DNA from 4 places in the Nocardia citri genome. Region 1 is predicted to be linked to each of the others. Evidence: riboswitches for the same ligand, from Rfam matches in the RefSeq annotation. Region 1 holds a riboswitch; each other region holds the start of a gene.

Region 1 (5,056 bases):
ACAACCGATTTCGCTCGAACATGGGTAACTCGTCGGGGACGCCCAGACCTCAGCCGCGCCGTTACCGGCGGCCTGGTGCGAAGATCTCGCGGCACCGACGACCGGCGGCAAAAGGCGCGCAGAGGCGGGGGAGCTCAGCGCAGGGCGCGGGCCAAGTTGGCGTCGAGCGCACCGAGGAACTCCTCGGTGGTCAGGTAGCCCTGATCGCCGCCGACGAGCAGCGCAAGGTCCTTGGTCATCTGGCCGCCTTCGACGGTCTTGATGACGACATCCTCGAGGGTCTGCGCGAAGCCGATCACCTCGGGAGTGTTGTCCAGCTTGCCGCGGTGCTCGAGGCCGCGCGTCCAGGCGAAGATCGACGCGATCGGATTGGTCGAGGTCGGCTTGCCCTGCTGGTGCTGGCGGTAGTGCCGCGTGACAGTGCCGTGCGCGGCCTCGGCCTCGCAGGTCTTGCCGTCCGGGGTGAGCAGCACCGAGGTCATCAGGCCGAGCGAGCCGAAGCCTTGGGCCACGGTGTCGGACTGCACGTCGCCGTCGTAGTTCTTGCAGGCCCAGACGTAGCCGCCCTCCCATTTCATGGAGGAGGCGACCATATCGTCGATCAGGCGATGCTCGTAGGTGAGGCCCGCCGCGTCGAACTGGGTCTTGAACTCGGCGTCGAACACCTCCTGGAAGGTGTCCTTGAACATGCCGTCGTATGCCTTCAGGATGGTGTTCTTGGTCGACATGTAGACCGGGTAGTTCTGCTGCAGGCCGTAGTTGAACGAGGCCCGCGCGAAGTCCTCGATGGACTTCTTGAAGTTGTACATCCCCATCACGACGCCGCCGTCCTCGGGCATCTTCACGACCTCGTGCACGATCGGCTCGCTGCCGTCGTCGGGAGTGAAGGTGAGGGTGACGGTGCCGCCCTGGAACACCTTGAAGTCGGTGGCGCGGTATTGATCGCCGAAGGCGTGACGGCCGATGATGATGGGCTTGGTCCAGCCCGGGACCAGACGCGGCACGTTCGAGATGATGATCGGCGCGCGGAAAATGGTTCCGCCGAGGATGTTGCGGATGGTGCCGTTGGGCGAGCGCCACATCTTCTTCAGGCCGAATTCCTCGACCCTGGCCTCATCCGGGGTGATCGTGGCGCATTTCACGCCGACACCGTGTTCCTTGATCGCGTTCGCCGCGTCGATCGTGACCTGGTCGTCTGTTTTGTCGCGGTATTCGATACCGAGGTCGTAGTACTCGAGGTTCAGATCGAGATACGGGTGGATCAGCTTGTCCTTGATGAACTGCCAGATGATCCGGGTCATCTCGTCGCCGTCGAGTTCGACGACGGTGCCTTCAACCTTGATCTTGGACATGGATCTTCGTGTCCTCCTAGGATGGTGCCCTCATTGCACGGCCAGGCGAACACGCTTGTGAGCGGACCCCAGCTGTTCCAACAGACAACGTATATGTCCCGCGTTGTCCGCGAGACGTGTGGTGCAAACAAGACAAGCGTACTGCTGCCACTGAGCTCACCGCGCGGGCAGCCCCCCATGTGAGCCCGCCCGGAATTGTTACCGACAAGTAGGTCGGCGACGCGGCGCGAGACAGCAATGTCCGGGTATCTCGTCGGACACCCGGACACGCTATTTCAGGATCAGACTGCGACCGGAATCCGCGCCTTCCTCGAATCCGCTGATCAGGTTTTCCGGCTTGTCCCGAATCATCAACGCGATCACCGGAATTGCCGCGAGGAAGCACCCGGCGCCGCCATAGCACGCCACGTCGCAGCTGTGGATCGAGGCGCAGGTTGTCGAGCGTCGGGTTGTTCTGCACGAAGGTTATGGCCGTCTGCACCGAGATGGCGGTGCGCCGTGCGGTGCCGACCACGCCGCCGATCTGCTGTGCCGCATTCAACAGTCGGTGCCCGAACCAGTGGAAAACCGGTAACGGATTTCAGTCGCCGACCGCCCGGCGGTTACCATGTCCGTCAGGTCATGAGTGCCAGCGCGAAGCCCCGGCTTGCTGGACGGCAACCCTCCAGCAGCGGTGGGGTGCTCCGGGTGATGACCGGGCTCTCGATGGTCGAGGGCAAGCGCGCACTTCAGGAGGTATTCCGATGAGTTGTTGTCCGTCACCCGCACTTCGATAAGACCTGTCGGCGAACAACACCTTGGAGCACGACATGAGTGACCCCATCGCGTCCGCGGCCGATCGGTTCGTCGCGAGCGCGCAGATCACCGGCGCATCCACCCGCCCGATCTACCGGACCGCGGCCCGGTTCAGCCGGGTAGCTAACATCGGGGCCGTGCGTTCTCTCGTGATTCATCCGGCGTCGGCGACGCACAGTTCCGCGGGGGTGACGTCATGAGCGCGGTCACGACGGAGCCCAGCGCCAGCGAGGCGGACGTGAGGGAGCGCAGCGAGCGAACCATCAACACAGCACCCTCGGTCACGGCGGAGCCGAGCGCCAGCGAGGCGGAGTCGTGACCGTGAGCGCTGACCCGAGTACCGCGCACCCGTCAGCGGCAGCCCTGCCACCGCCGGACGGGCAGCTCGGCATCTTCGCCATCGGGGATGTGCGGCTGGAAAGCGGCGCGATCATCCCGGACGTGCATCTGGCCGTGCAGCGCTGGGGCGAGCTCTCCCCCACATTGGACAATGTGGTGCTCGTCGAGCACGCGCTGACCGGCGATTCGCATGTCGTCGGGGTGCCCGACGACATTCATCCGCTGCCCGGCTGGTGGGACGGCATGGTCGGTCCGGGGGCACCGGTGGATACCGACGAATGGTGTGTCATCGCGACGAATGTGCTGGGCGGATGCAAGGGCAGCACCGGCCCCTCGACGCTGGCGCCGGATGGAAAGCCTTGGGGTGCAAGGTTTCCGGAAATCTCGATCCGGGATCAGGTGACCGCGGAAGCGGCACTGCTGGATCTGCTCGGCATCGAACGCCTGGCCGCCGTCGTCGGCGGTTCGATGGGTGGTATGCGGGTGCTGGAATGGATCGTCGGCGCACCGGAGCGGGTCGGATCCGCACTGGTACTGGCCGTCGGCGCACGCGCGACCGCCGACCAGATCGGTACGCAGACAACGCAAATCGCCGCCATCAAGGCCGATCCGGACTGGCAGGGCGGGGATTACCATGACACCGACCGCGCCCCGATGACCGGTATGGGCATCGCCCGCCGCATCGCCCACCTGACCTACCGCACCGAGGGCGAACTCGATCACCGCTTCGAGAACAATGCGCAGGGTGATGAGGATCCGCGCAACGGCGGCCGCTACGCGGTACAGAGCTATCTGGACCACCAGGCCGAAAAGCTTTGCACCCGCTTCGATCCCGCCACCTATGTCCTGCTGACCGAGGCGATGAACCGACATGATATCGGCCGCGGGCGCGGTGGTATCGCGGCCGCGCTCGCCGCCACCCCGGTACCGTGTGTGGTCGGCGGGGTCGACTCGGATCGCCTGTACCCGCTGCGAACACAGCAGGAATTGGCCGACGGTTTGCCGGGCTGCGAGGGCCTGGAGATCGTGCACTCCCGCGACGGTCACGACGGCTTCCTCACCGAAGCCGCCGCGGTTTCCAAGCTGCTGACCGAAACAATGCGATTGGCGCGGGTCAGCCGCACCAGCTGAAGTTTCGCCGACTTCGCAATCCGGTTCGTAGCCATGGACGGAGCATTCGTCGACGCGTAGTCGCGATCCCGACGTCACCCACCGCACCCGGGTCGCCAACCCCGCGAGCGCATCCGCGCGACACCCGTCGAGCCGGAGCTGACGCCGTATGGGCGTCTCAGCCGACGCCCAGCGTATTGATGGTCGCGGCGATGAATACTATGGCGGTGCCGAGCAGGCTCAGCGCGGCGACATCGAACGGCCTGCTGCGCACCGCGAGCAGTCCGACCCGGGCCGTTGGCAGACACAGCCGGAAGGTTGCCGCGAGCAGGGCCGCACCACCGAAGAACAGCGCGCCGCGCCGCCAGCGGTCCCAGGCCACGAAAACGACCGCGAGCAGAATGACCGCCGTCACGACCAGCATAGGCAGATGGCCGCGCAGGAACTGCGCACCCAGGCTGGTCCGGCCGGACTGCCGTTCGGCGGCAGAGGAGTCAACGTCGGTCACGCCCCGATTCTTGCAGACGGCGTGCGGCCGCTGACACCAGTGCGGCGCGGCCGTGCGCCGCACGCCGAGCTTCGAGGCAGGGCTCCTGCTCCGCAACGGGTTTTGCCGCCCAGCGGACACCTGATCGAACATTGCCCCTGACTACTACGCGGCGTAGACCGAGCGACCTGGTTGACTGCACTGGTGTTTCGTTTGATGTTTCACGAGCCCGCTATTCCCGGAAATACCGGCAATGCGATCCGACTTGTCGCGGGAACCGGGTGTGAGCTGCATCTGGTCGAGCCGCTGGGGTTCGACCTCTCGGAGGCGAAGTTGCGGCGGGCCGGATTGGATTACCACGATCTGGCCTCGGTGACGGTGCACAAGAATCTCGCGGCGGCGTGGGCGGCGGTGCGGCCCGAGCGCGTCTTCGCATTCACTACCCAGGCGAGCACGCGGTATACCGATGTGGCCTATCAACAGGGGGATGTGCTGCTGTTCGGCACCGAACCGACGGGGTTGCCGACAGCGGTACTCGATGATCCGCACGTCACCGATCAACTGCGCATTCCGATGCTGCCCGGCCGCCGCTCGATGAACCTCTCCAATGCCGCCGCCGTCACCGTCTACGAGGCTTGGCGCCAGTTCGGATTTCCCGGCGCGGTATGACCTTGTCGCTCAAAGGTCTACTTCGAAGCGTTTGAAGGGGGAGGTGGCCCCTGCGGCCAGACGGACGGCGGATTTGGGGATACCGTAGTGGTCGGCGAGCAGTTCGATGGCGGCCTTGTTGGCCTTACCTTCCACGGCTGGGGCGCGGACATACAGCTGGAGGGTGCCGTCGTCGAGGGTTTCGACGAGTGGGCCCTTACGGCTGTTCGGCTTGATCGTCGCCCTTACGACCGTCGGCACCTGTATCTCCTATCGTCCCAGTGCTTTTCCCGGCCTCAGTGCCCGCGCCGGTTCCAGCGCCTGG
Region 2 (5,056 bases), on a different contig from region 1:
CATGCCGAGGTGGTCGATGGACAGCGCCGGCAGTTTCGAGATCACCGGCTCCATCGAGGTGAGCATGGTGCCGTCGATGTACACCTCGACATGCCAGCCGACGAGGTCGTACGCCCGCAGCGCCTGCAGCGTCATCGCGGTGATATCCGCGGCGGCACGCTTGACGTTGAACCGCAGCCCCCGCACACCGATCCGGTCGAGTTCGATGATCTCGTCATCGGTGGCATCCGGGTCCAAGGCGGTGACGCCGACCCAGCCCTCGCCGAGCTCGGCCAGCGCCGCCTTCAGGTAGGTCTGATCGGTGCCTTGGAAGGATCCGCTGACCACGGCGCCGCCGCCGATATCGAAGCGCGACATACGCTTTCGATAATCGGCGATGGTGAACGGGTCGGGCAGGTAGCCCTCGTTCTCGGCCAGCGGGAACCGCGGGTCGAAGATGTGGAGATGGGCATCGAACACTTGTACAGAATGCCTCAGTGCCGGAAATTACGCTGCCACCGACCCGACAGATTTTGCGCTGCCGCGGCCGAGTCGGATTGTCGAGTGCCACAGGAAGCGACGAGCACCCCCGTGGCATTCGCACTAGACCTTATGCGGCTCGCTGGCGCGCAGCATGTCCTCACGCTCGACGACCTTGACCCGCTCGCGGCCCTCCGGCTCGCCGAGGGCGCGCTCGTGTGCGTCGAGGCGGTACCAGCCCTGCCAGGTGGTGAACGGGATGCCCTTACCCTCCAGGAAGTCGGTGACCGCGTCCAGTTCCGGCTCGGCGGCCGGGGTGAAGTTCACGCTGTCATCGAGCAGGCAGGCCACGGTCTCGTTGGCATCGCCCTTGGTGTGGCCGATGAGGCCGACCGGACCGCGCTTGATCCAGCCGGTGACGTACGTGGCGGGCAGGTAGCGGTCGCTACCGTCGGCATCCTCGTCGGCGAGAACGCGTCCGGCCTCGTTCGGGATGACACCGGCTTGATCGTCGAACGGCAGGTTGGTGAGGTTCTGCGAGAGGTAACCCACGGCGCGGTAGACGGCCTGGACATCCCAGTCCTTGAACACGCCGGTGCCCTTGACGTTGCCGGTGCCGTCGAGCTGGGTGCGCTCGGTGCGCAGGCCGACGACCTTGCCGTCCTCCCCGAGGATCTCGGCGGGCGATTCGAAGAAGTGCAGGAACAGCTTGTGCGGGCGGTTGCCGACATCGCGGATGGCCCACTGCTCCAGGGTGTTGGCGATCATGTCGACCTGCTTGGAGTGCCGGCGCGCGGCCTCGGAGCCCTCGTCGTAGTCGATGTCCTCGGGATCGACGATGACCTCGATGGTCGGGGAATGGTCGAGTTCGCGCAGCTCGAGCGGGGTGAACTTGGCCTGCGCCGGGCCGCGGCGGCCGAAGACGTGCACCTCGATCGCCTTATTGGCCTGCAGACCGTTGTAGACGTTCGGCGGGATCTCGGTCGGCAGCAGCTCGTCACCGGTCTTGGCCAGCACGCGCGCCACATCGAGGGCGACATTGCCGACACCGAGGACCGCGACCTTCTCGGCCTCCAGCGGCCAGGTGCGCGGCACGTCCGGGTGGCCGTCGTACCAGGAGACGAAGTCCGCGGCGCCGTAGCTGCCGTCCAGGTCGATACCGGGAATCGGCAGTGCCCGGTCGGCATTGGCGCCGGTCGAGAAGATCACCGCGTCATAGAACGTGCGCAGATCGTCGAGGGTGATGTCGGTGCCGTAGTCGATATTGCCGAGCAGGCGGACCTGCGGCTTGTCCAGCACCTTGTGCAGGGCGGTGATGATGCCCTTGATGCGCGGATGGTCCGGCGCGACGCCGTAGCGGATCAGCCCGAACGGCGCGGGCATGCGCTCGTACAGGTCGATGCTCACCTCGGCATCGGACTTCATCAACGCGTCGGCGGCGTAGATGCCTGCCGGTCCCGCGCCCACGATCGCGATACGAAGCGGGCGAGCCCCCGCGGTGTGCGCGTCAGGCCCGGAGGAGGCAGCTTGCGTAACCACGGAGGGCCCGTGCTCACCGCTGGTCGACTCAGCACTGTGTTCGGTCATCTTTTACGCGCACCCTTATGGTCGAAACTATTGACGGCGTCAGTCTGAGCTTAGGCTAACTTGACGCACCCTCTCGGTCGCATCTGCCGATGCGAACAGGCGGCCACCTCGGCTATGACAGCAGGCCGCAGTCCCGCGATTCTATCGGTGGCGTACCGCGCACCCCGCGGCGGTGCGTACACCGGGTGTTTGCTGCCCCGGCCCACCAATCGTTACTACCCACTCTGCGGACATCTATCGAATCCGCGCGGCACGGGTACCGGGTCGACCGGGGGCCGGATGCCGGATACCGCCGCCCAGCAGGGATGATCGACTCATGACAGAGCAGCAGGGCGCCGATGCAGAACCCGTAATCGAGGTCGATCAGACCGACCGTCGGTCCATGGCGCCGTTCATCGCGGCGGCCGTTTTCGCCGCTGTCGTGCTCATCGCGATCGTGCTCGGTGCGATGCTCTCGCCCGCTGAGAAAAATGTCACAGAATCGGACAAGATCACCGCCGCGGTGCAGCGCTACGCCGAGGCCCGCGCCGCCACCGACGACACGCCGCCACCCGGCGTGGCCTGTCCGGGATTCGACGAGAGCCGGACACCACTCGCCGATCAGTTCGGCGGGGCCGCGGCCGGAAAGTCGATCAAGGTCAGCGAGATTGAGAATGCGATGGTCGACGGCGATAGGGCCAAGGCGACGGTGACCATCGAGGTCGACGGCCGGAAAACACCGGCGACCTGGAATCTGACCCGTTCCGGAGACCGCTGGGTCGTCTGCCGTTGATTGCTTACGCGCGGCGCGAACCGAGGTTTGACACGAAGGCCCCTGCCCAGGCAATCTCGTTTTCAGGTCATGAGTACCAGCGCCAAGCCCCGGCTGGCTGGTCGGCAACCCTCCTCCGCGGCGGGGTGCTCCGGGTGACGACCGGGCCGCGCACCGAACCCAGGTGCGGCAAGCGTGGATTCACAGGAGGATCGCATGACATATGCCGGTGACATCACCCCACAGCAGGCGTGGGAGTTGTTGCGGGACAATCCCGAAGCCGTCTTGGTCGACGTGCGCACCGAGGCGGAATGGCGTTTCGTCGGCGTGCCGGATACGAGTTCGATCGAGCGGCCGACGGCGTTGATCGAATGGGTGGACAGCGACGGCGCCCGCAACGCCGAGTTCGTGGAGCAGCTGACCAAGGCGCTGGAGGGTCGCGATCCGGCGGCGCCCGTCGTCTTCCTCTGTCGCTCCGGACAGCGTTCTATCGGCGCGGCGGTGGCCGCCACCGGGGCCGGCATCACCCCGTCGTTCAATGTGCTGGAGGGCTTCGAGGGCCCGATCGACGAGTTCGGACATCGTGGCGGCGCCGGGTGGCGCGCCATCGGCCTGCCGTGGCGGCAGTCATGATCACCGGGGGTGCGTTCGACAAGCCACTGCCCGAAGGCGTCGGCCCCGCGACGCTCGGCGTGCGGGGCGGGCTGCGCCGCTCGGGATTCGAGGAAACCGCCGAGGCGCTGTATCTGTCCTCCGGTTTCGTCTACGAGAGCGCCGAGGCGGCCGAGGCCGCGTTCACCGGCGATATCGAGCATTTCGTCTACTCCCGGTACGGCAATCCGACGGTGGCCATGTTCGAGGAGCGGCTGCGCCTGATCGACGGCGCCGAAGCATGTTTCGCGACCGCGAGCGGTATGTCGGCCGTATTCACCGCGCTCGGTGCGCTTGTGGGCGCCGGCGACCGGCTCGTGGCCGCACGCAGCCTGTTCGGTTCGTGCTTCGTGGTGTGCAACGAGATCCTGCCGCGCTGGGGTGTGGAAACGGTTTTCGTCGACGGTGATGATCTGGATCAGTGGGAGCAGGCACTTTCGGTGCCGACCCAGGCCGTCTTCTTCGAAACTCCGGCCAATCCGATGCAGACGCTGGTCGACGTGCGCCGGGTGAGCGAACTCGCGCATGCCGCGGGTGCGAAAGTGGTGCTGGACAACGTCTTTGCCACACCACTGCTGCAGCGTGGTTTCGATCTCGGTGCGGATGTGCTGGTTTATTCGGGAACCAAGCACATCGATGGTCAGGGCCGGGTGCTCGGTGGTGCGATCCTCGGCGCCCACGACTACATCGACGGTCCGGTGAAAACCCTGATGCGCCATACCGGTCCGGCGCTGAGCCCGTTCAACGCGTGGACCCTGCTCAAGGGTTTGGAGACCATGCCGCTGCGCGTGCGTCATTCGACCGAATCCGCCCTGCGCATCGCGCGCTTCCTCGAGGGCAACAAGTCCGTCTCCTGGGTGCGCTACCCGTACCTGGAGTCACATCCGCAGCACGCGCTGGCGACCAGCCAGATGAGCGGCGGCGGCACCGTGGTCACCTTTGAACTGAACGCGCCCGCGAGCGAGGCCAAGAAGCGTGCCTTCGAGGTGCTCAACCGGCTGCGCATCGTCGACATCTCCAATAACCTCGGCGACTCCAAGACCCTCATCACCCATCCGGCCACCACGACCCACCGCGCGATGGGTCCCGAAGGCCGCGCGACCATCGGCCTGTCCGATGGCGTTGTCCGTATCTCGGTGGGACTCGAGGATGTCGAGGATCTGTTGAGCGATCTGGACCACGCGCTGAGCTAGAGCTCATGTCACCGACGTCGCCGGACCGAGTTCGGCACGGCGGCGTCGATGGCCATGACGAGTTCGCGATGGGTGAGCGACTACGCCGACGGCTCCGGGGTTGTTGTCGTTGGGCCGCAGGCGATGTCGTGGAAGGCTGCGCGGAGCAGGGCGGTGATTCGCTCGGGTGGGGCGTCGCGCAGTCCGTCGAGCTGGAGTAGGTGCCGACCGATGACGGTGCCGATGGTGATCGCGCCGATCAGTCCGGCCCGCAAATCCGCATCGTCGTCGGCCAGGTGCTGGGCGGCTTGCCGCTGCCGGGACTCCATGGCGAGTTGGACTTCGGCGGCCGCGTCGGGGTGGGTGAACATGGAGCGGATCGCGGCGAGTGCGTCGGTGGGTTGCTGGGCGAGTTTGGTTTCCAGTGCCGCGAGCA
Region 3 (5,056 bases), on a different contig from region 1:
CTGCGCGGCGACTGCGCGGTCGGATCCGATCAGCCGATCGAGCAGGGCGCGGCGCCGTCGGTGGCGTCGGGGCGGGCGAACGGACGGGTCTCGGGCACCGGATTCCAGAGACCGTCGGTGCCAGCGTAATTCCACGACGCGCCCTCGGTGACCAGGGTGGCGATGGCCTCGACCAACCGGTCCACATCGGCGGAGCAGGTGCCGAGACCGATGCTGGCACGCAGCGCACCGTCCAGACCGAGGCGCGCGAGCAGCGGATGGGCGCAGAAGCGGCCGTCGCGAACGCCGATGCCGTGTTCGGCGGAGAGGTAGGCCGCGACATGGCCGGGGACGAATCCGTCCAGGGTGAAGGCGACGATACCGACGGTGTCGGGGCTATCGTTCCAAATGCGCAACAGGGTGACCCCCGGAATCGTGGACAGGCCGGTGCGCAGTCGATCGGCGAGCCGTCGCTCATGCACGGCAAGGGTTTTCGGATCGATCGCACACAGCGCGTCACATGCGGCGGCGAGCGCGGCCGCACCCAGGACATTCGGCGAACCGGCCTCATGGCGCTGCGGTGCGGGTGCCCAGTCCGCATCGGTGGTGGTGACCTCGCGAACGGCGCCGCCACCCGCCAGATACGGTTCGGCGGCATCGAGCCAATCCCGGCGTCCGACAAGCACTCCCGCGCCGAACGGCGCGTAGAGCTTGTGCCCGGAGAATGCGAGGTAGTCGATTCCGGTGTCGCGCAGGCTGATTCGACGATGCGGCGCCAGCTGCGCGGCATCGACCAGGATGCGGGCACCACACTGGTGCGCGATGGTGGCCAGCCGCTCCAGCGGCAGCACCTCGCCGGTCACATTCGACGCGCCCGTAATCGCGAGCAATGCGGCTGGCTTACTGCACAATTCGGCGATCAGCTGACGAATGGTCTCCTCGACGGTCGCCGCCGCCCGCACGACACGACGGCCGTGCCGGGTCCAGGGCAGGAAGTTCGCATGATGTTCGATATCGAGCACCACGGTGTCGCCGGGCACGCAGGCGGCGAGCAGATTCAGCGCATCGGTGGTATTGCGAGTGAACACCACGACCTGGTCGTCGGCGGCATCGAGGAAGCGGGTCACCGAACCACGCGCGGCCTCATAGCACTCGGTGGAGATCCGCGAGGCGTAACCGGCACCGCGGTGCACACTCGCGTAGTACGGCAGCAATTGCTGCACCCGGTCGGTGACCTGCGCCAATGCCGGTGCGCTTGCGGCGTAGTCGAAGTTCGCGTAGGTGGTCGTTCCGCCCTGTACGAGCGGCACCCGCAGATCGTCACCGGAGACCCGAGCGAGGGCGGCACAGCTTTGATCGATTGCAGCGGTCATCACAAATCCCGTCGGCTATGGGACCCGAAAACTGGTGCTCATCCGAGTCCGCGCTTGCCGCACCCGGTCGGGCTGCGGCCCGGTCGTCACCCGGAGCACCCCACCGCGGAGGAGGGTTGCCGACCAGCTAGCCGGGGCTTGACGCTGGTACTCATGACCTGAACCGAAAGATTGGCAGATGCCGCACCGTCCTGTCAACCGAACCTTTCCTGCATACACATGCAGTCGAATAAATAACCTTGCGGTACTGGGCGCCGTGCGGTCTGATCGACCGGTGACGCTTTCGCTACTGCTCAGCTTTGTCGGCCTGTGCATACTGCTGTCGATCACGCCCGGCCCGGATTCGTTTCTGGTGCTGCGATTCTCGATCGTGGATGCGCGACCGGGCATTGCCGCGGCGATCGGCTCGGCATTGGGCGGGATCGGATGGGCGGTAGTGGTCGCGGCGGGCGTCGCCGCCCTGCTGGAGCAGTCCGCGACGGCCTATCGGACGCTGAAGGTCATCGGCGGAATTTATTTGGTGTACTTGGGAATTCGGGCGTTGATCGAGCACCGCAAGCAACGCGGGACGCGCACCGCCACAGCGCCCGGACAGCCGGTTGCGCAGGCGCAAACTTCGGTTCGCTCGGCATTCGCCGCGGGCGTGGTGTCGTGCCTGTTCAACCCGAAGGTCGGGCTGTTCTATCTGGCGGTGCTGCCGCAATTCTGCACCGATATCACCTTCCTGAACACCCTCGCGCTCGGCGCCATCGAATGCTCCATTGCCGCCGTCGAGATGATCCTGCTCGCCTTGCTGGCGTCGCGGGCGGTCACGATGTTGCGCCGTCCCCGAGTTCGCGATCGGCTCGAGCAGATCAGCGCGGCCATTCTCGCCGCGCTCGGCATCGGCACGGCCGCCTCGGCCGCGTAATCCGTCATGCGTCAGAGCTTCGGCTGAATCTCCTTGCGCCACAGCCATAGTGCCGCGACCAACGAGATGATCGACGCGGCGGTGAGCCACCAGAACGCGTGCCGGAATCCGGCATCCACCGACAGCCCGGCACCAGCCGCGCGAGACAGCACCACCGCGAGCGATGCCGCGCCGATCGCCCCGCCGACCCGCTGCAGAATAATCACGAACGATGCAGCATCCGGCAACTGCTCGCGCCGCACCGAGGCGTAGGCCGCGGCCACCATCGGCACGCCCGTCAATCCATTAGCCAGGCCTCGAATCAACAGCAGCACCTGCACGACAACCGGATTCATCGAGGCACCGTCGAGCGCGAATGGCACGGTGACCACGACCGTCACCGCATTACCGACCACGGCGACCACGCCGCCGCCATACCGGTCGGTCAACCGGCCGCCGATGGGCAGCGCGATGATGCTACCGATCCCGAAGGATATGAGCAGCAGACCCGTCGCGATGATGCCGTCCCGATGCAGTACCTGAAAGTACAACGGCAGCAATAGCATTGCCCCATACATCGACGCACCCGCGAAGAAATTCGCCACATTGGCCGTCGCGAATACCGGATGCCGGAACAGTCCGACATCGAGCAGGCGCGCACCGCCCCCGCGCACCGATCGGGCCACGAACAGGCCGAGCGCCAGCACCCCGACCACCATCGACACCCACACTGTGGGCGCGGAAACGCTACCGCGACTGCCGAATTCGCCGAGTCCATAGACCAACGTCGATAGCCCGACCGCGATCAACGCGAATCCGGTGGCGTCGAATCGACCACCGTTACCTGTCGCCTCCGCCCGCGGTAACAGCCGATACGCCAGCACGAATGCCACCAGTCCGAACGGAATGTTGATCAGGAACAACCACTTCCAGTCCAGATTCGCCAGCATCACACCACCGATGGTCGGCCCGATCGCGGGCGCGGCGACCACGGCGATACCGGAGACACTCATCACCCGGCCCAGCCGCTGCGGACCCGCGACCTGACCGATCAGCGTCTGCCCGGCGGGCACCAACAGACCCGCCGCCAAGCCCTGGGCGATCCGAAACCCGATGAGCCAGCCGATATTCGGAGCCAGCGCACACAGTGCGGAGGTCACCGTGAACCCGGCGAGCGCGGTCAACCAGACCCGGTCCATGCCGAATTGCCGCCCGAGCCAACCGCACAACGGCAGCATGACGGCGAGTGCGAGCAGATAGCCGCTCGCGATCCACTGGGCACTGTCCAGTGCCGCACCGAGATCCGTCGCGATGGAGTTCAGCCCGATATTCACCAGCGAGGTGTCCAGCATGCTCATGGTCGCACCGAAGACCACCACACCGGCCACCCGCCACACCCGTGCGGGAATGGGTTCGAGTGCGGGTGCGGCGGCGAGAGCCGTTCGAGTATCCGACATGGATCCTCCGCTATTTGTCGACGTCGAGATTGCGGAGGTTATCAACAATCTTATTGATCAACAATAGATACAATCACCTGATGCCCGCTGACCACATTCACCCCCGCGGCCTGCTCCGCTTCCCGACCTATGCGCTCGGCAAGCTGCACAAGGCCGTACACGCCGAGCTGGGCATCTCGTTGCGCGAACAGTGGGTGCTGGTCTGCCTGGAGGAGTTCGACGACCTGTCCCAGCAGCAGGTCTCCACCGCGCTCGGCATCGACCGCAGCGAGGTTGTCCGGCTGATCGATGGCCTGGAAGAGGCCGGATTCGTCATCCGCACCCGCGATGCGACAGACCGGCGCAAGTACCGGCTCACCATCACCCCGTCCGGGCGCGCCGAGCGCCGCAAGACCGATGAACTCATCGAAAGGGCCACCGAGCGGGTGCTGCATCGACTCGATGAGCAGGAGCGGCGCACCCTGCACCGCCTGGCACTCAAAGCGCTCGGCGAACAGGTTTGACCGATACCGCAGGTACCGTAGACAGTTGGCCACACGTGGCATTCGCCCACTGGTAACCCGGCTGTGAGACAACAACGAGGAAGCGCAAGGCAGGTCTATGAGAGGTGGGCAGGACACGATGCTACAGCCGCAGGTCGACACCGCGGCGGGCACGGACCCGACGAACGGGCTCCACACCCCCGAACCCTTGCTGCGCGGCACCCTCGCGCCGCAGGTCAGAACCCTTGTCGACATCCTGAACAGCACCGCGGCGGCCCATCCGGAAGCCCCTGCTATCGACGACGGTGATGTGGTGCTCAGCTACACCGAATTGCTGGCCGAGATCGATGCCGGAGTCGTGCGCTTGACCGCGGAGGGTGTGCGCCCCGGTGACCGCGTCGGGGTGCGCATGCCGTCCGGCTCATATGAGCTTTACGTCACTATTCTGGCCATTCTGTATGCCGGTGCGGCCTATGTTCCGGTGGACGCCGACGACCCGGAGGAACGCGCCCGACTCGTCTTCGGTGAGGCCCGCGTCACCGCGATCGTGACGGCGGCGGGCGTCGAACCGACGGTGGCCGCCGCCGAACGGTCCGAACCGACCGCCGCGGATTCGACGGTCCGCCCGACCCCCGCCGACGACGCCTGGATCATCTTCACCTCCGGATCCACCGGCACCCCGAAAGGCGTCGCCGTCACCCACCGCAATGCCGCCGCCTTCGTCGATGCGGAGGCGCGCCTGTTCCTGCCGAACGCCCCGATCGGTCCGGGTGACCGGGTGCTCGCCGGACTTTCGGTCGCCTTCGACGCCTCATGCGAGGAAATGTGGCTGGCCTGGCGCAACGGCGCCTGCCTGGTGCCCGCACCGCGCGCCCT
Region 4 (5,056 bases), on a different contig from region 1:
CACCGCCCGACCCGGTGACCACCAGCGTGCCGCGGTCGCGAACGGCCTGCGGCAGTTCGGCGGCGATGGCATCGACCTTGGGCGCGTGGATCCGGCCGGACTGGCCGGGGGAGAGATCGAAGGTGATCGCACCGGCGGGCTGTGCGGAGTTTTCCGCGTCCGGATCAGTGCCGCAGCCGGTGGTCAGCAAGGCGACCGTGGCAGCCAGGCCGACCAGGGCAGAGAGCTTCATCGAATACCTGTTCATCGGGGAGCGCGCACCGCGCTCAACGGACTCGGGACAGAAATGCGCGGGTGCGCGGGTGTTGTGGGTTGTCGAGGACGGCGGCGGGCGGACCCTGTTCGACGACCACGCCGCCGTCGAGGAATACGACGGTGTCGGCGACCTCGCGGGCGAAACCGATTTCGTGGGTGACGATCACCAGTGCGGTGCCGCCGTCGGCGAGATCGCGGATCACATCGAGGACTTCGCCCACCAGCTCCGGATCCAGGGCCGAGGTCGGTTCGTCGAAGAGGATCACCGGGGGTCGCAGCGCCAACGCGCGCGCGATGGCCACGCGCTGCTGTTGTCCGCCGGACAGCCGCCGCGGATAGGCGTCGGTCAGTTCGCCGATACCGACCCGCGCGAGCAATTCCCGTGCCTCGGCCTCGATGTCCGCACGCGGGCGACGTTGCGCGGAAATCGGTGCGAGCGTGACATTGTCGAGCACCGTCAGATGCGGGAAGAGATTGAATTGTTGGAAGACGAAGCCGATATGCGAGCGCTGCATGCGCACCTCGCGGTCCGACAGCGCATGCAACTTATTGCGGCGCAGCCGATATCCGATCAGTTCACCGTCGATATGCACGGTCCCCGCATCCAGCGATTCCAGATGGTTGACCACCCGCAGCAGCGTCGACTTGCCGGAGCCGGACGGTCCGATCACGGTGACCACCTCACCGGCGCGCACGGTCAGGTCGATGCCGCGCAGTACCTGGGTGCTGCCGTAGGACTTTCGCACCCCGCGCACCTCGACCGCGGCGGCCCGATCCACCTCGACGGTGACCGGCGCGCTCACCGGGTCGCTCCGCGCGGCGCGGCGGAACCGATTTCGGCGATGTCGCGCAGCCTGCGCCACACCTGCTGCACCGGTGTCGGTGGCGGCGTGCGCTGCGCGCCCTTGGCGTAGTGACGTTCGATATAGAACTGCACCACCGACAGAATCGTGGTCAGCACGATGTACCAGACGGTGGCGACCATGAGCAGCGGGACCACTCGGCCATTGCGGCCGTAGATCACCTGGACCTGGTAGAAGAGTTCCGCGATCGCCATGACCGACACGATCGAGGTGCCCTTGAACAGGCTGATCACCTCATTGGTCGCATTCGGCAGGATCGAGCGCATGGCCTGCGGGACGATGACCGTGCGGAACTGGCGCACCCGTGGAATACCCAGTGCCGCCGCTGCTTCCAGCTGCCCGGGATCGACCGAGATATATCCGGCCCGGATGATCTCGGCCGCATAAGCCGCCTGATGCAATGCGAGTCCGATGACCGCCGCGGTGAATCCGCTGATCACCCCGTTCACCTCGAAGGTGAGAAAGGAAGGGCCGAACGGGATGCCGAGCGAAAGCGTGTGGTACAGGTAGGCGATATTGAACCAGAACAGCAGCTGCACGATCAGCGGAATCGAGCGGAAAGCCCAGATATAGACCCACGAGATCACCCGCAGCACCGGATTATTCGACAATCGGGCGATTGCCAGCGCCGTACCGATCAGGAATCCCAGTGCCGTACCCCACAGGGTCAGCTCCACGGTGACCTTCAGCGCCGACAGCACCGATTTCGCGGTGAAGTACTTGGCGAATGCCGGCCAATCCCATCCCGGATTGGTGGCCAGTCCGTGGATGAATTGCGCGAGCACCACGAGTGCGACGGCGCTGACCACCCAGCGCCACGGGTGCCAGGACCTCGCGATGGCCGGTGCTTCTGCGGTGTTTATCGTCGCGGGGGGTGCACCCGGTGCCGTGGCATCGGGCGGGTGGGCACCCGGTGTCGGAACATCCGATACCGGGGCATCGGTTGCGACGGACGCGCTCATGATTTCGTTTCCTCCATCGTTCCCGGCGGAAGCACCCGCACCCGATGACCGGGGGGTTGCTGCGACGTCGACGAGCCAGGTCTCTCGGTCGCTCTGGATGGTGTCCGACGCCGAGCGGGGTCGGTCAACGGGTCTAGCCGAAATATCATGCGAAGCAGGCGAAGTCCGGCACAAGGATACGAATCAGCGTGAGCGCAGACCTTGTCCGGATGGGCGTGAACAGGCACTATTGGCCCGGTCATGCAGTGCATAGCGGCATTTCGGGCCCGGTTTCCCCGGTGCTTTTCGTCCGGATTGCCCGCCGGTGCGATGCTGCGGCGATCGGCCGGGGCGTGTGGCGCGAACGTGTCCACGGCCGAAATAGACGCTGTTGCGAAGGTTTGCCGGAGTAGTCTCGGACCACGATTCGTGCCCGACGATGAGGAGGTTCGTCGTGACCCTGCTGCGCCGTCTGACCACGCTCACCGCCATCGCGACCGGTACGGCCGCGCTGACACTGGCCGCCCCGAGCGTCGCCGCCGCGGCTCCACTGCCCGCACCCGCCGCGAGTGCCCCGACCGCTCAGGCCGGGCCCGGTGATCTGTTCGCCGCTTACCGCGCCGTTGTCGAGGCGCTGCGCACCATCGGTGTCGAGCCGTTCCTGTATCCGGCGGTCGCGCCGTTCTGCTCCGATACCGGCGCATTCGGTCTTGTCCCGGCGATGGCTGGTGCCGTACCCGGACCGTGGCCCACAACCACCGTGGCCGTTCCCGGACTCGACCCGACCGCCGTCAAGGCGGGCCAAGTCATGTTCACCTTCGTGCCCTACGGCCTCGGCCCGGACGGCTCGAACGCTACGAGTATGAACCTCGCCTGGGTCAACTTGGCCAACGGCCGCAGCGGCATCACCGCCATGGGACCGATCTCCGATGTCGTGCGCACGATGGTGCCCGCCGAAATCCCGACCGCGATAAGACCACTCGCCGAACGCGCCATCCAGGACCTCTTCGCCGCCTTCCCGGTCGGCGGGGTACGCGCGGTTCCGGTGGACACCGGATCGGGCACGGTACTCGCCGCGGTCTTCGGGACCGTGGACAACGGCGGCAAGTCCTGCTTCTTCCTCCCCACGGTAGGACTCACCTCGGTGCGCTGAGGCTCGAGATCAGGTGGCACCGGCGGCGGGGTCTTCGGGCGAGGCCGCCATGGATTCCACCTGATCTTGATCAGCGGTTGAGGGCTAGGGGGCGGGATTTCCAGGTCAAGGTGTTGGTGCGGTGGGCACGGCGGGAGCGGGTCCAGAGGCGAAGGTAGGCGGCGATGGCGAGGGGGTGTGTCAGGGCTGCGAGGGGATCGGTGCGGGTTGCGGTGCCGCGTTCCAGGGAGCGAGCGAGCAGGCGGCTGGTGACCGCGGCGCAGTAGCCGATGAGACCGGCGGCGCGTAGGGAGCCTCGACCACCGATCGCGGCCAGTGGAGGCACCCAGTAGGCCAGCGCCGCGACAGCTCCCACTGCCACGCCGCCGATGGCCGAGCCACCGTAGGCGGACCACAGCCAGCGGGTGTAACCGGCTTCCAGTTCGGCCGCGTCACGGTACATCCGGGTACTCGCCGCGCGGCCTGCCGCGACCAGCGCGGTCCGGCGACCCGAACGACGCAGTGCGCGAGCGATATCCAGATCCTCGGTGGGGCTCGCGGCTACCGCGGCGTGACCGCCCACGACGTGGTAGGCGGCGGTGTCGAAGACCAGGAACTGGCCGCAGGCGACGGCAGTCGAGGGGCGGAGACTGCGATTGGCCGCCGCGATCGGCAGGCTCGCCGCCCACGACCAGCACAGCAGCGGCTGCACCAGCGCCTCGGCCGGTGATTCGGCCACCTGGTACGGCCACGGTGACAGCAATGCGGCCCGGCTGCGGCGCAATTCGACGGTCGCCGCGGCAATCGCATTCGGTGCCAGTCGCACATCGGCGTCGAGAAAGATCAGCACCGTGGCATCGGCCAACTCGGCGAGTCGCGCGCAGGCCGCGGCCTTCCCCATCCATCCGGGCGCGGGTTCGGCCTGCGAGCGGAATACCGCGAATCGCGCATCGCCCGCAATCGCTTCGAGCGCGGCCGCTTCGGTCCCATCCGACGACGCATCGTCGAGGATCAGCACCCGTAGTCGGGGCACACCCACCTGGCCGCGCAGATCATCGATCAACTCGGGCAGGCGCTGTGCCTCATCGCGCGCCGGGATACATACCGCCACCGGCTCGATCACCGTATGCGGTCCGGCCGACAACTCGCGCACCGTCGCGCGGTTGAATAACGCGGTCGCGCAACCCGACAGCGCGATACCCGCGCCCGTCCACGCGACGATCGCCGCGCCGGCGCGCAGGGTGCGCGTCAGCGGCGGATCAGCGAACGCCACAGATTGCTCAGGGAGAAGTTGGTTTCGGGTGCGCCGGGCGGCGCCGGGTTGCGGTTCATATAGGCGATGGCGGCGACAATCGCGGCGACAGCGAGGGTGATACCGCCGACGATGCCGGCCCAGCCGGCGAAGGAGCGGGTATTCGGATCCGCGTAGCTGACTTCGGCGCGCACCGTGGAGACATCGCCGGGCGGCAGTTTCCAGGAGACGGTGGAGTCGTCCTCGCGATTGCCGTTGGTCTTGGCGACACGGGCCGGGAACGCCACGGTGAACTGCACATCCGAGCCGTGCGGCGGCACGGATTTCAGATCGACCCGGCCATTGAGGCTGACCAGGTCGCCGGTGCGCTGGAACGATAGGTTGAACATGCCCTGGGTCTGATCGGAGAGCGCGCCGAGCTGGCCGACCTCGCCGAAGGACAGATCCTCGAAGAACACCTTGCTGCCCACATAGCCGTCCTGGCTGTAGGGCTCGACCCGCACCTTCGCGGCCAGCGAATCGGGGGCCTTCAGCTGCGGGCCCTTGTCATTGGCGTCCGCGGGCACCACCGCCGCCACGATCCGACCAGAGACCCGGTCATTGGACGACACGC

What was found. Region 1 has a riboswitch for S-adenosylmethionine ahead of metX (homoserine O-acetyltransferase MetX). Riboswitches for the same ligand answer to the same signal wherever they lie in the genome.
Region 2: it holds a riboswitch for S-adenosylmethionine, as region 1 does, so the genes downstream of both, ACW2Q0_RS11705 (rhodanese-like domain-containing protein) here and metX (homoserine O-acetyltransferase MetX) in region 1, are expected to answer to the same signal.
Region 3: it holds a riboswitch for S-adenosylmethionine, as region 1 does, so the genes downstream of both, ACW2Q0_RS12345 (aminotransferase class V-fold PLP-dependent enzyme) here and metX (homoserine O-acetyltransferase MetX) in region 1, are expected to answer to the same signal.
Region 4: it holds a riboswitch for S-adenosylmethionine, as region 1 does, so the genes downstream of both, ACW2Q0_RS21625 (amino acid ABC transporter permease) here and metX (homoserine O-acetyltransferase MetX) in region 1, are expected to answer to the same signal.

The regions. Positions count from the first base shown of each region.
Region 1 covers NZ_JBSUQM010000011.1:145,389-150,444, forward strand. The annotation lists gene ACW2Q0_RS17930 (hypothetical protein) at 1-22, opposite strand, end outside; gene ACW2Q0_RS17935 (NADP-dependent isocitrate dehydrogenase) at 135-1,352, opposite strand; gene ACW2Q0_RS17940 (hypothetical protein) at 1,623-1,760, opposite strand; SAM riboswitch class IV at 1,970-2,080, shown strand; gene metX (homoserine O-acetyltransferase MetX) at 2,463-3,617, shown strand; gene ACW2Q0_RS17950 (DUF3017 domain-containing protein) at 3,775-4,020, opposite strand; gene ACW2Q0_RS17955 (tRNA (cytidine(34)-2'-O)-methyltransferase) at 4,288-4,752, shown strand; gene ACW2Q0_RS17960 (DUF167 domain-containing protein) at 4,762-4,992, opposite strand; gene ACW2Q0_RS17965 (DUF4349 domain-containing protein) at 4,949-5,056, opposite strand, start outside.
Region 2 covers NZ_JBSUQM010000006.1:132,171-137,226, forward strand. The annotation lists gene ACW2Q0_RS11690 (amidohydrolase family protein) at 1-459, opposite strand, end outside; gene ACW2Q0_RS11695 (FAD-dependent oxidoreductase) at 583-1,935, opposite strand; gene ACW2Q0_RS11700 (Rv0361 family membrane protein) at 2,363-2,818, shown strand; SAM riboswitch class IV at 2,884-2,999, shown strand; gene ACW2Q0_RS11705 (rhodanese-like domain-containing protein) at 3,014-3,430, shown strand; gene ACW2Q0_RS11710 (O-succinylhomoserine sulfhydrylase) at 3,427-4,641, shown strand; gene ACW2Q0_RS11715 (TetR/AcrR family transcriptional regulator) at 4,722-5,056, opposite strand, start outside.
Region 3 covers NZ_JBSUQM010000006.1:255,556-260,611, forward strand. The annotation lists gene ACW2Q0_RS12345 (aminotransferase class V-fold PLP-dependent enzyme) at 30-1,352, opposite strand; SAM riboswitch class IV at 1,398-1,511, opposite strand; gene ACW2Q0_RS12350 (LysE family translocator) at 1,627-2,262, shown strand; gene ACW2Q0_RS12355 (DHA2 family efflux MFS transporter permease subunit) at 2,274-3,698, opposite strand; gene ACW2Q0_RS12360 (MarR family winged helix-turn-helix transcriptional regulator) at 3,779-4,201, shown strand; gene ACW2Q0_RS12365 (Pls/PosA family non-ribosomal peptide synthetase) at 4,320-5,056, shown strand, end outside.
Region 4 covers NZ_JBSUQM010000017.1:33,173-38,228, forward strand. The annotation lists gene ACW2Q0_RS21615 (ABC transporter substrate-binding protein) at 1-247, opposite strand, end outside; gene ACW2Q0_RS21620 (amino acid ABC transporter ATP-binding protein) at 267-1,058, opposite strand; gene ACW2Q0_RS21625 (amino acid ABC transporter permease) at 1,055-2,080, opposite strand; SAM riboswitch class I at 2,091-2,184, opposite strand; gene ACW2Q0_RS21630 (hypothetical protein) at 2,514-3,212, shown strand; gene ACW2Q0_RS21635 (glycosyltransferase) at 3,283-4,431, opposite strand; gene ACW2Q0_RS21640 (LppM family (lipo)protein) at 4,440-5,056, opposite strand, start outside.